DNA from 2 places in the Paraburkholderia sp. GAS448 genome. Region 2 is predicted to be linked to the other one. Evidence: predicted binding sites of a transcription regulator. Region 2 holds the regulator's gene; the other holds the start of a gene.

Region 1 (4,164 bases), on a different contig from region 2:
GCAGACACCGGAGCGACGGGGCAGGTTCGCTCACAGGCCGAACCCGCCACGCTCAGACAGCTGATGTGTGCTAAACCCTCCCCGTTTCGGAAGATGCATCGCTGCGTACGAGCAGGACGGGGCACGTCGCCATGTGCAGGAGGCGCTCGGCGACGCTACCCAAAATGGCTTTACGTAATCCGCGCTTTCCGTGTGTTCCCATGACGACAAGCTCCGCGCCCTGACGTTGCGCGCAACGCTGCAGGCAATGTGCAACGTCATCGGATCGATCGTGCGTTTCGTCGATTTCCGTATCGCATTCGACGCCCTGTTTGGCAAGCACCTCGCGCGCCGAATGCAGAACCCCATGACCGTCTGCGTGCAGCACGCGGCCGAGGGCTTCCGGATCGTAATAGCCTGCATATGGAGAAAGCCCCCATTTGTCGACCACATACACGGCGTGTACGCGCGCCCCTGAGAGCACAGCGACCCGGCATGCCTCGTCTAGCGCGCGTCGTGATGGATCGCTTCCGTCTATGGCAAGCAGAATCTTGCTGTACATGGTGGTCACTCTCCGCAAAAAGCGTGCTCTGCGGATCTCAACCAATGCTCGCAAGCCAGGAGGGATCCGGATCCAAGGCTCGCCGCATCCCTGTTCGGGCGTAAGGACTTATGAAAGGAGCGGCGGATATTCGACGCACTCCGCTCACGACGAGGCATCGCTATTGTGCGTCCCCGATGGAGCCAACACTTGATGTCTATCAAACTTATGTCGCTCCACGGGGTTTAGATCATACGATTTGCAAGCCGAAACAAATTTTTTCTCCGTTGATCTGCGTCAAGCAACATCGTCACTGAAAAGGCGAGACTCATCGTACGCGCCGCGATTGGCTGCCTCCATGATGCCCGGGCTGTGGCCGAGCACAGCGTGTTCGCGGACGACCCCGGTTAGCGTGCCCAGCTTGTCGAAGGCTGCCGAAACCGGCGCTCGAAGCGAAGGGGGTGCCATGACACTGGCGGTCAATCTCGATGGCGTGCGCGACGTGTACAGGCTCTGCTTTGTGTGCTCACCGTGGGCGCATTTTACGCGTCGGCGGCTCGATCTCCAGTGGGGAACCGCTGGGAGCTGACACCTTGCGACGTGGATACCGGCGCACCGTATAGCGACAGTCCTGATCAGATCCTTAAAGTCGCCTTCGTACTGATCGAGAAGCCCAACCGAACTGCTAACTTTCCGTCTCCGGAATCGTTTCGACGATCATAGAGAATAATTTGCCGAGATCGTCTTCAAGTTTTACGCCGTCGAACGGATCACGATTTGCTCCAAAGGCGGCGTCGACTTCCGCCCAGTCTTCGTTTGTCAGAAGACGTCTGGCGGCTGGCAAAATTAACGTCTCTTCCATACACCGGTGGTCTGCATAGAACTCTGCATAGTCATCCACCACGGCTCGCAGCTCCCGAAGTGCCGGGGCGCCCTTCAATTCATACCGGGTCAGCGCGTGCTCGATATTTCTCAACTTCATGTCACCTCGAGCGTGCTGGGACTCCAGTTCCGTAAGGACGTAGTCAAATTCATCCGTCCGGTCCCGCAGCGGCGTAAACAGGTAACGATCCTCTTTAGGATGATGCACCTGCTGAGGGTACTCGCGGATGTAATAGAGCATCGCCCGAAGCACCATGAGGCCCGGTACGGGTGCACCTGCCGCCAGGAGACGCACAAAGCGCCGCATGCCCTCTACCACAGTCGACATCTGCTCGTGTTCATGAAGGATGACGGTTATGGCACTACGCGGTCCCAGAGACTGCATATCAAACTCCGCAGCAGTACATGAAAAGCATCGGCGAATCGATTTGCTGCTTCACACCAGAAACATGAGCAGGAAGCTGTGCCGATACCTTAATGCTAGTCATCCTCCGCTCGACATCAAAGCGCACTAACGCCACTGCCTTGATGGAGATCAACGGTTGCGCGGACATGGTGGCGCATGGGGTCAGCGCCCGTCGACCGCAGGAATTGGCAACCGCCTATCTGGATTGAAGATAGGCGGTAACGGCCTTGGCCTGCTCGGAATTCAACGTATGAGCAACGGCGGTCATTACGGGTGCGTTGCCGCGGGTACCGTTCTGGAAAACCTCGATCTGATGCAGCAGATACCACTGATGTTGCCCTGCGAGGCGCGGAATCGTACCGGCCCCCTGGGCCTGCGCGCCGTGGCATGAAGCGCAGGCCGGCACGCCCTTGTCCGGCACGCCGTGTTCGAAGATTTCCCGCCCCGTGGCCATCAAGGTGGGGTCACCCGCCGCGCCCCGGGTTGCGGTCTGATGCGAGTAATAATCGGCCAGTGATTTGACGGCTGCCTCGTCCAGCAGTGCGGCTAGGCCCCACATATAATCGCGGGCGGCGGTTTCGCCACGCGCGTGTTCGCGGAATCCCTTGAGCTGGGCTTCGATGTATTCAGGTGTCTGGGCGTTGAGCTTCGGAAACATCGGCGATTCGCTGCGCCCGTGTACGCCGTGGCAGCCAGAGCAAATCTGCCCGGCAATGCGGGCGCCATCCTCGGCGTGTGTGAGGGCTGGTATCAAGGCGATGCCAGCGGCGGCAAGTAGCGCGACCGCGGACATCCGGGGAGCAAATATCTTTTTCATGGACGTTCTCGTGAGGCTGAGCGGATTGAAAATATCAGTGGCCGGGCCATCTGGTCAGCATATGAGCTATCCAGGCTCCGCGCGCAGGGAAACTTGAAGGCTGACGTGCGGTTTCACACATACGAAACGGCGCGGGTACTGTTCCCCATCAAACTGGAGGGCAACGAGGGGTGGGTCGACGGCACCAGTCATGCGCTAAAGCGTCGACTGCGTCCTGCGCGCGGGGGAGATCTTCGATCAATCGCTTGCGGCGCGACAGATCGGCGCCGTCAAGCAGATTCTGTGCGCGACGCCGGCGTACTGGGACAAACACGGGCGGCCTTCGCATCCGTCTGACCTCGAGCATGGCCATGTCGTCATCCGAACCATCGCTTCGCGAACCAACCGGCCCTTTCCGATTGTGGTAACGAAAGATCGTGAACGCGTGGAAGTGCAGAATCGGCGCGGACTCACCTCGAACGAGATCATGGCGTGTCTGACCATGAGCCTGGCCGGTCTCGGTGTCGTACACGCGTTGACGTTTTCCGCCACTACACACCTTCGAAGCGGCGCGCTCGAAGCCGTCCTGAACGACTGGGTATCGGATCCCGTTCCCGTTTTCGTCGCGTATCAGCCAAACCGGCACCTGAGCACGAAGGTTCGCGTGTTCATCGACTGGCTCGCCGCACTGTTTGCGAGCAATGAATCGACCGCGAAGAGCGGGCGCGGCGCGAAGACGTAGCGGCTATCGCTTGACGTCAAACGCTTAACGGAAATCGCTCGATGAAGAAGACCGCTTGAAGGAAGTGCGAAAAATACAGAACCTTCGACCGTCTTCATTTAGCCGGCACGTCGATCTTATTTCCATCGACGGAGACGATCCCGCCGGCGGTCTTGATGATCGGATGTCAGCACGCCATCGCGCGATGAGTGCCACACCCGAATATATCGGGAATGATTGCTTGCCTGGACTCCAGGGAGGGTCGATGGCAGGCGCGAGTGGCCAAGGCGCGTGCAGCGCGACATCTAGAAGGAGGTTCTTGTGAAATCGTTGATTATCGCAGTCGCAACCGTATCGGCTTTTGCCGTCCCGCTCGCCGCGTTCGCACAATCGGATGCAACGCCGACGCGCGCGCAGGTGCAGGCCGAACTGCAGCAACTCGAACAGGCCGGGTATCACCCCGGCGTCGAAGACCCCAACTATCCCGCGAACGTTCAGGCAGCCGAAGCGCGCGTGTCGATCGAAAACGGAGCGACAGGATATGGCGGCGTGATGCCGGGTTCATCGGCGTCGGGGTCGCGTAGCGGCGTTCCGCCTGCCTCTGACGAAGTGTTGAAGCAAATCTATATGGGCGGTCAGTGATCGCGGGCGCATGCAGCAGCAAAGAAGCACCGTCAAACCGCTGGCGACGCATTGTCGTGTTGAGCAAAAGCATCGACGCATGCCAGCGGTGAAGCTTGCACGTAGGAAACAGCGGCTACACGCCGATGCGTTGCGGGCGCAATGGAGATCATCATGACGATTTTTCAGTGGACCGGAAGTGCGGGCACAGGCGATTT
Region 2 (4,164 bases):
ACCCGCTTCACGCGCGACGGCGCGACGGCGTTGTTCCGCATCGTGCAGGAAGCGCTGACCAACGTCGCGAAGCATGCCGACGCTACACTCGTCATGCTGACAATGCGCATCGAGGACGCGTCCTGTGTGCTGCGGATCGTCGACAACGGACACGGCGCGGGCGAGCGCGATACGCGGGCGGAGAAGTCCTTTGGCCTGCTGGGCATCCGCGAGCGGGTGCATATGCTGGGCGGGTCCGTCGAAATCGACACAGCGAACGGGAAAGGCTTCGCGATCACGGTCACGTTCCCGCTACAGGCGATAAAACTCGAAGAGGACCCGCCATGACGAAGGTGCTGATCGCCGACGACCACACGCTGGTGCGTGATGGCCTGCGGCATATCCTGCAGAACGCAAGCGGCTTCGAGGTGGTCGGCGAGGCAAACGACGGCGCGAGCACGATCGCGCTGATCCGCGGCACGCAAGCCCACGTGCTGGTGCTCGACCTGTCGATGCCCGGCCGCAACGGCGTCGAACTCATCAGGCAGATCAAGGACGAAAAGCCTGCCTTGCGCATCCTCGTGCTGACCATGCATGCGGAACAGCAATATGCGGTGCGTGCCTTCAAGGCTGGCGCGTCAGGCTATCTGACGAAGGAAAGCGCCAGCGCCGAACTGGTCTCGGCGGTCACGAAGGTCGCAAGCGGCGGCGTCTACGTGAGCCTTGCGATGGCGGAGCAGTTTGCGCAGAGTCTCAACGAACCGGTCGATACGCTGCCGCATCAGCGTCTGTCGGACCGGGAGTTCGATGTGTTCCGACGCATTGCGGCCGGCCAGACGATCTCCGAAATCGCCCTGGAGCTGTGTGTCAGCGCGAAGACAGTCAGCACCTACAAGACCCGCATCCTTGAAAAGATGCAGATGCCGCACGAAGCCGCGCTCGTGCGCTATGCGGTGCGCCACAAGCTTTTCGGCGAGGACGACGAGATCTGATTGCCGTGGGTACCGGCGTGGTTTGGCTGCCGCGCTGCCCGAGCAACCGGGACGCTTCCAAAGCGGCATTGATCGGTCCTCTTTTGTAGGCATTTCCCTACACACCTTCCGCGCCGCCTACGCCAACTTCATACACGGACGATTTGTTTTCGGGTCGGTGCCTCCCATACTGCAGCGCATGACCTGCGATATTCCCGATAACGCGAACGCGTCGTTTCGCACCGCCTGCATGGCCTTCGGAGCGCACGACTTCTTCGACAGATCCAGCGAGTTCGAGCTGACCCGCGACACGATCGAGCACATTGCGCGCGAGCATTTCGCTCGCACCACCCAGGAACGAGGAGCACATCATGTCTGACGTAGCCGACTACCCCGTCGCCGCGCCGGTTGCCCTGCCCGCAGCGCCGGTATCGCCCGCACCCTGGGTAGCCAGCGCCGCAAACAGCGCCCTGCGGCCGGCCGCGCGCTGCTCGACCTGCGCGATGCGCGCGGTCTGCATGCCGCAAGGCCTCTCACTGCTCGAACTGCAACGACTCGACGCGATCATCTGCTCGACGCGCATGGTCAGGCAGGCAGAGGCGCTCTATCGCGCGGGCGATGCTTTCCAGAGCATCTACGCGGTGCACGCAGGGTCGTTCAAGACCGTCGTCATGCATCGCGACGGACGCGAGCAGGTGACGGGATTTCATCTCGCGGGCGATGCGCTCGGTCTGGATGGCGTGAGCACGGGCCATCACAGCTTCGATGCGATCGCCATCGAAGACAGCAACGTCTGCATCATCCCGTTTCACCTGCTCGAATCGTTGTGCCGGGAGGTCAAGGGCATTCAGCAGCACGTGCACCGGATGATGAGCAGCGAGATCGTCCGCGAATCCGTCCTGATGATGCTGCTCGGCACGATGTCGGCCGAGCAGCGCGTCGCAGCTTTCCTGCTCAATCTGTCGGCCCGGCTCAAGGCTCGCGGCTACTCGTCGGCGGAGTTCAACCTGCGGATGACGCGCGAGGAAATCGGCAGCTATCTCGGCATGAAACTCGAAACCGTCAGCCGCATGTTCTCGAAATTCCAGCGGGAAGGACTGGTCGATGCGCGCGGCAAACAGATTCGCATCCTCGATCCGGAAGGACTCGAGCGGGTTTGAGCCTGTTTGTACGCGTCGAGTGACCTCCTGCGATACACGGCGATATCCAGCGGCACGTCGACGCGAAACCGGCAGACGCGCCATCCGGGCGGCGAAGCGTCCGTCCGCTTCTGCGTCACCTCATCGACAGGACTGCCGCGCCGGCCAGCCGTCCCTCACGCAGGTCTGAGAGTGCCCGGTTGGCGTCGCCAAGCGGATAGGGCGTTGTCGTAATGACAAGGCGCTTCTCGCCCGCCAGCTTCATGAAAGCCGCGCCGTCTTCACGCGTCAGGTTCGCCACCGACACGACGCGCCGCTCGCCCCACAAGAACGCGTATGGAAACGACGGAATGTCGCTCATGTGAATTCCGCCGCACACGACGATGCCGCCCTTCGCCACCGCCTTGAGCGCAACCGGCACCAGCGCGCCCACCGGGGCGAAGAGCAGCGCGGCGTCGAGTTCCTCCGGCGGCTCGTCGCCGCTGCTGCCGGCCCAGCTCGCCCCGAGGCTCAGCGCGAGTTGCTGCGCGGCGGTGTCTCCCGCGCGGGTGAAAGCATAGACCGTGCGCCCCTCGTGACGCGCAACCTGTGCGACGATATGCGCGGCCGCCCCAAAGCCGTAAATGCCGATGCGCCTCGCGTCACCCGCCATCTTCAAGGTCCTGTAGCCGATCAGGCCCGCGCACAGCAGCGGCGCGGCTTCCACATCGGAGTACTGAGGCGGCAGGTGAAAGCAGTAACGGCTGTCCGCCACTGTACGTTCTGCGTAGCCGCCATCGATCGTGTAGCCCGTGAAACCCGGGTCGTCGCAGAGATTTTCGTGGTGTGAATGGCAATAACGGCAGTGTCCGCAGGTGCGCCCCACCCACGGCACGCCGACACGATCGCCCACGGCGAAACCGTCGACACCCGCGCCGAGCCCGGCGACCGTGCCGACGATCTCGTGACCGGGAATCACCGGTCGCTTCGGATCGGTCAGTTCGCCGTCGACCACATGCAGATCCGTGCGGCAAATCCCGCAGGCGTGGATATCGATCAGCAGCTGCCCCGCAGACGGCATCGGGTCGGATACGTCCATCTCGCGTAGCAGCGCCGAGTTGCCGTCGAATACCATCGCCCGCATGGTTCGCCTCCTGAACGGCCTGCCTGAATGGCCTGCCTCAGCGGTTTGTCCGCACCCCAGAAAGGCGCGCTGCGCCAGCGGCCGCGGCGACCGCCCGGGGAAATTCACTGGCAGAACCTGAAAAACCCGCTATGCAGAAGCACCGGCTTGCCTTCGACTTCCTTCAACATCCGCTCAGCCGAATGTTCGATTGCGGACCGGTGTGCTTCGAACGCGCTGAGCAGATCGTCTTCGCGCAGCGACGCCGCGCCGAAATGATCTTCAAGCGCCTCTGCCGTCACGGCGCATTGAACCCGCTTGCCGTCTACCACAGCCGTAAAGGCAACCACGAGATCCCTCGCGCAATACTCTGGCATTTCCGGCGGAAAATGAATATGCATGACCCTCGCCTCGCACTATGCGTGGCCCTGTGACGCGCCAGCGGTTCGGCCCGGACACCGGCCATGCTGCATGGCGAGGCCGCCGTCGCCACGCGCGACGTGCGCCTTCATACAGCATAGCCCGCCGGTGCTGCACTGCAAGACATGGTGCCGGGGCAGGCTTGAGCCAGATCAATCGCTCCTCGGCGCCCGATGATCGTGTGCCCGTCATGGGGCGCGCGGCGGGCCAGTTTCGGCCCGCAAGCGACGCGCGCTGGTGGTTGGTGCACGCATGTCGATCGCGTTGATCACTGCATGTTCTGCCACACGACCGACGCCCCGTTCCTCGCCCCGTCGTTCCAGCAGATCGCCGAGCGTTATCGCAAGGTGCCCAATGCGCGCCTCATGCTCGAAAACAAGCTGAGGCTCGGCGGCAAGGCGCATTGGGGCGACACGGCGATGCCGCTTCCCGCCGACCGCGGCGGCCCGATTACGCCTGAAGACGCCCATACGCTGATCGTGTGGGTGCTGAGTCAGTGACATCGCGGCCGCAGCCTGCCTGCGGCCACAGAGGTGTCTGCGCGTCAATGTCA

The links. The regulator FNR, encoded in region 2, switches genes on or off when oxygen is low (the NO sensors DNR and NnrR bind a similar motif). The targets are predictions, from matches to a motif close to TTGATNNNNATCAA.
Region 1: P3T23_RS10235 (hemerythrin domain-containing protein) is a predicted target of FNR. The motif match lies at 1,928-1,941, and genes of this name have one in related genera.

What each region holds. Positions count from the first base shown of each region.
Region 1 is NZ_JBNDKT010000004.1:287,818-291,981, forward strand. Features, by position in the region: gene P3T23_RS10225 (universal stress protein) at 71-541, opposite strand; partial or broken gene P3T23_RS10230 (hypothetical protein) at 987-1,177, shown strand; gene P3T23_RS10235 (hemerythrin domain-containing protein) at 1,206-1,787, opposite strand; gene P3T23_RS10240 (c-type cytochrome) at 2,005-2,625, opposite strand; gene P3T23_RS10245 (LysR substrate-binding domain-containing protein) at 2,840-3,346, shown strand; gene P3T23_RS10250 (DUF4148 domain-containing protein) at 3,647-3,967, shown strand; gene P3T23_RS10255 (hypothetical protein) at 4,121-4,164, shown strand, end outside.
Region 2 is NZ_JBNDKT010000008.1:40,588-44,751, forward strand. Features, by position in the region: gene P3T23_RS16820 (PAS domain S-box protein) at 1-327, shown strand, start outside; gene P3T23_RS16825 (response regulator) at 324-971, shown strand; gene P3T23_RS16830 (hypothetical protein) at 994-1,329, shown strand; gene fnr (fumarate/nitrate reduction transcriptional regulator Fnr) at 1,322-2,110, shown strand; gene P3T23_RS16840 (zinc-dependent alcohol dehydrogenase family protein) at 2,226-3,212, opposite strand; gene P3T23_RS16845 (DUF1488 domain-containing protein) at 3,317-3,592, opposite strand; gene P3T23_RS16850 (c-type cytochrome) at 3,785-4,111, shown strand.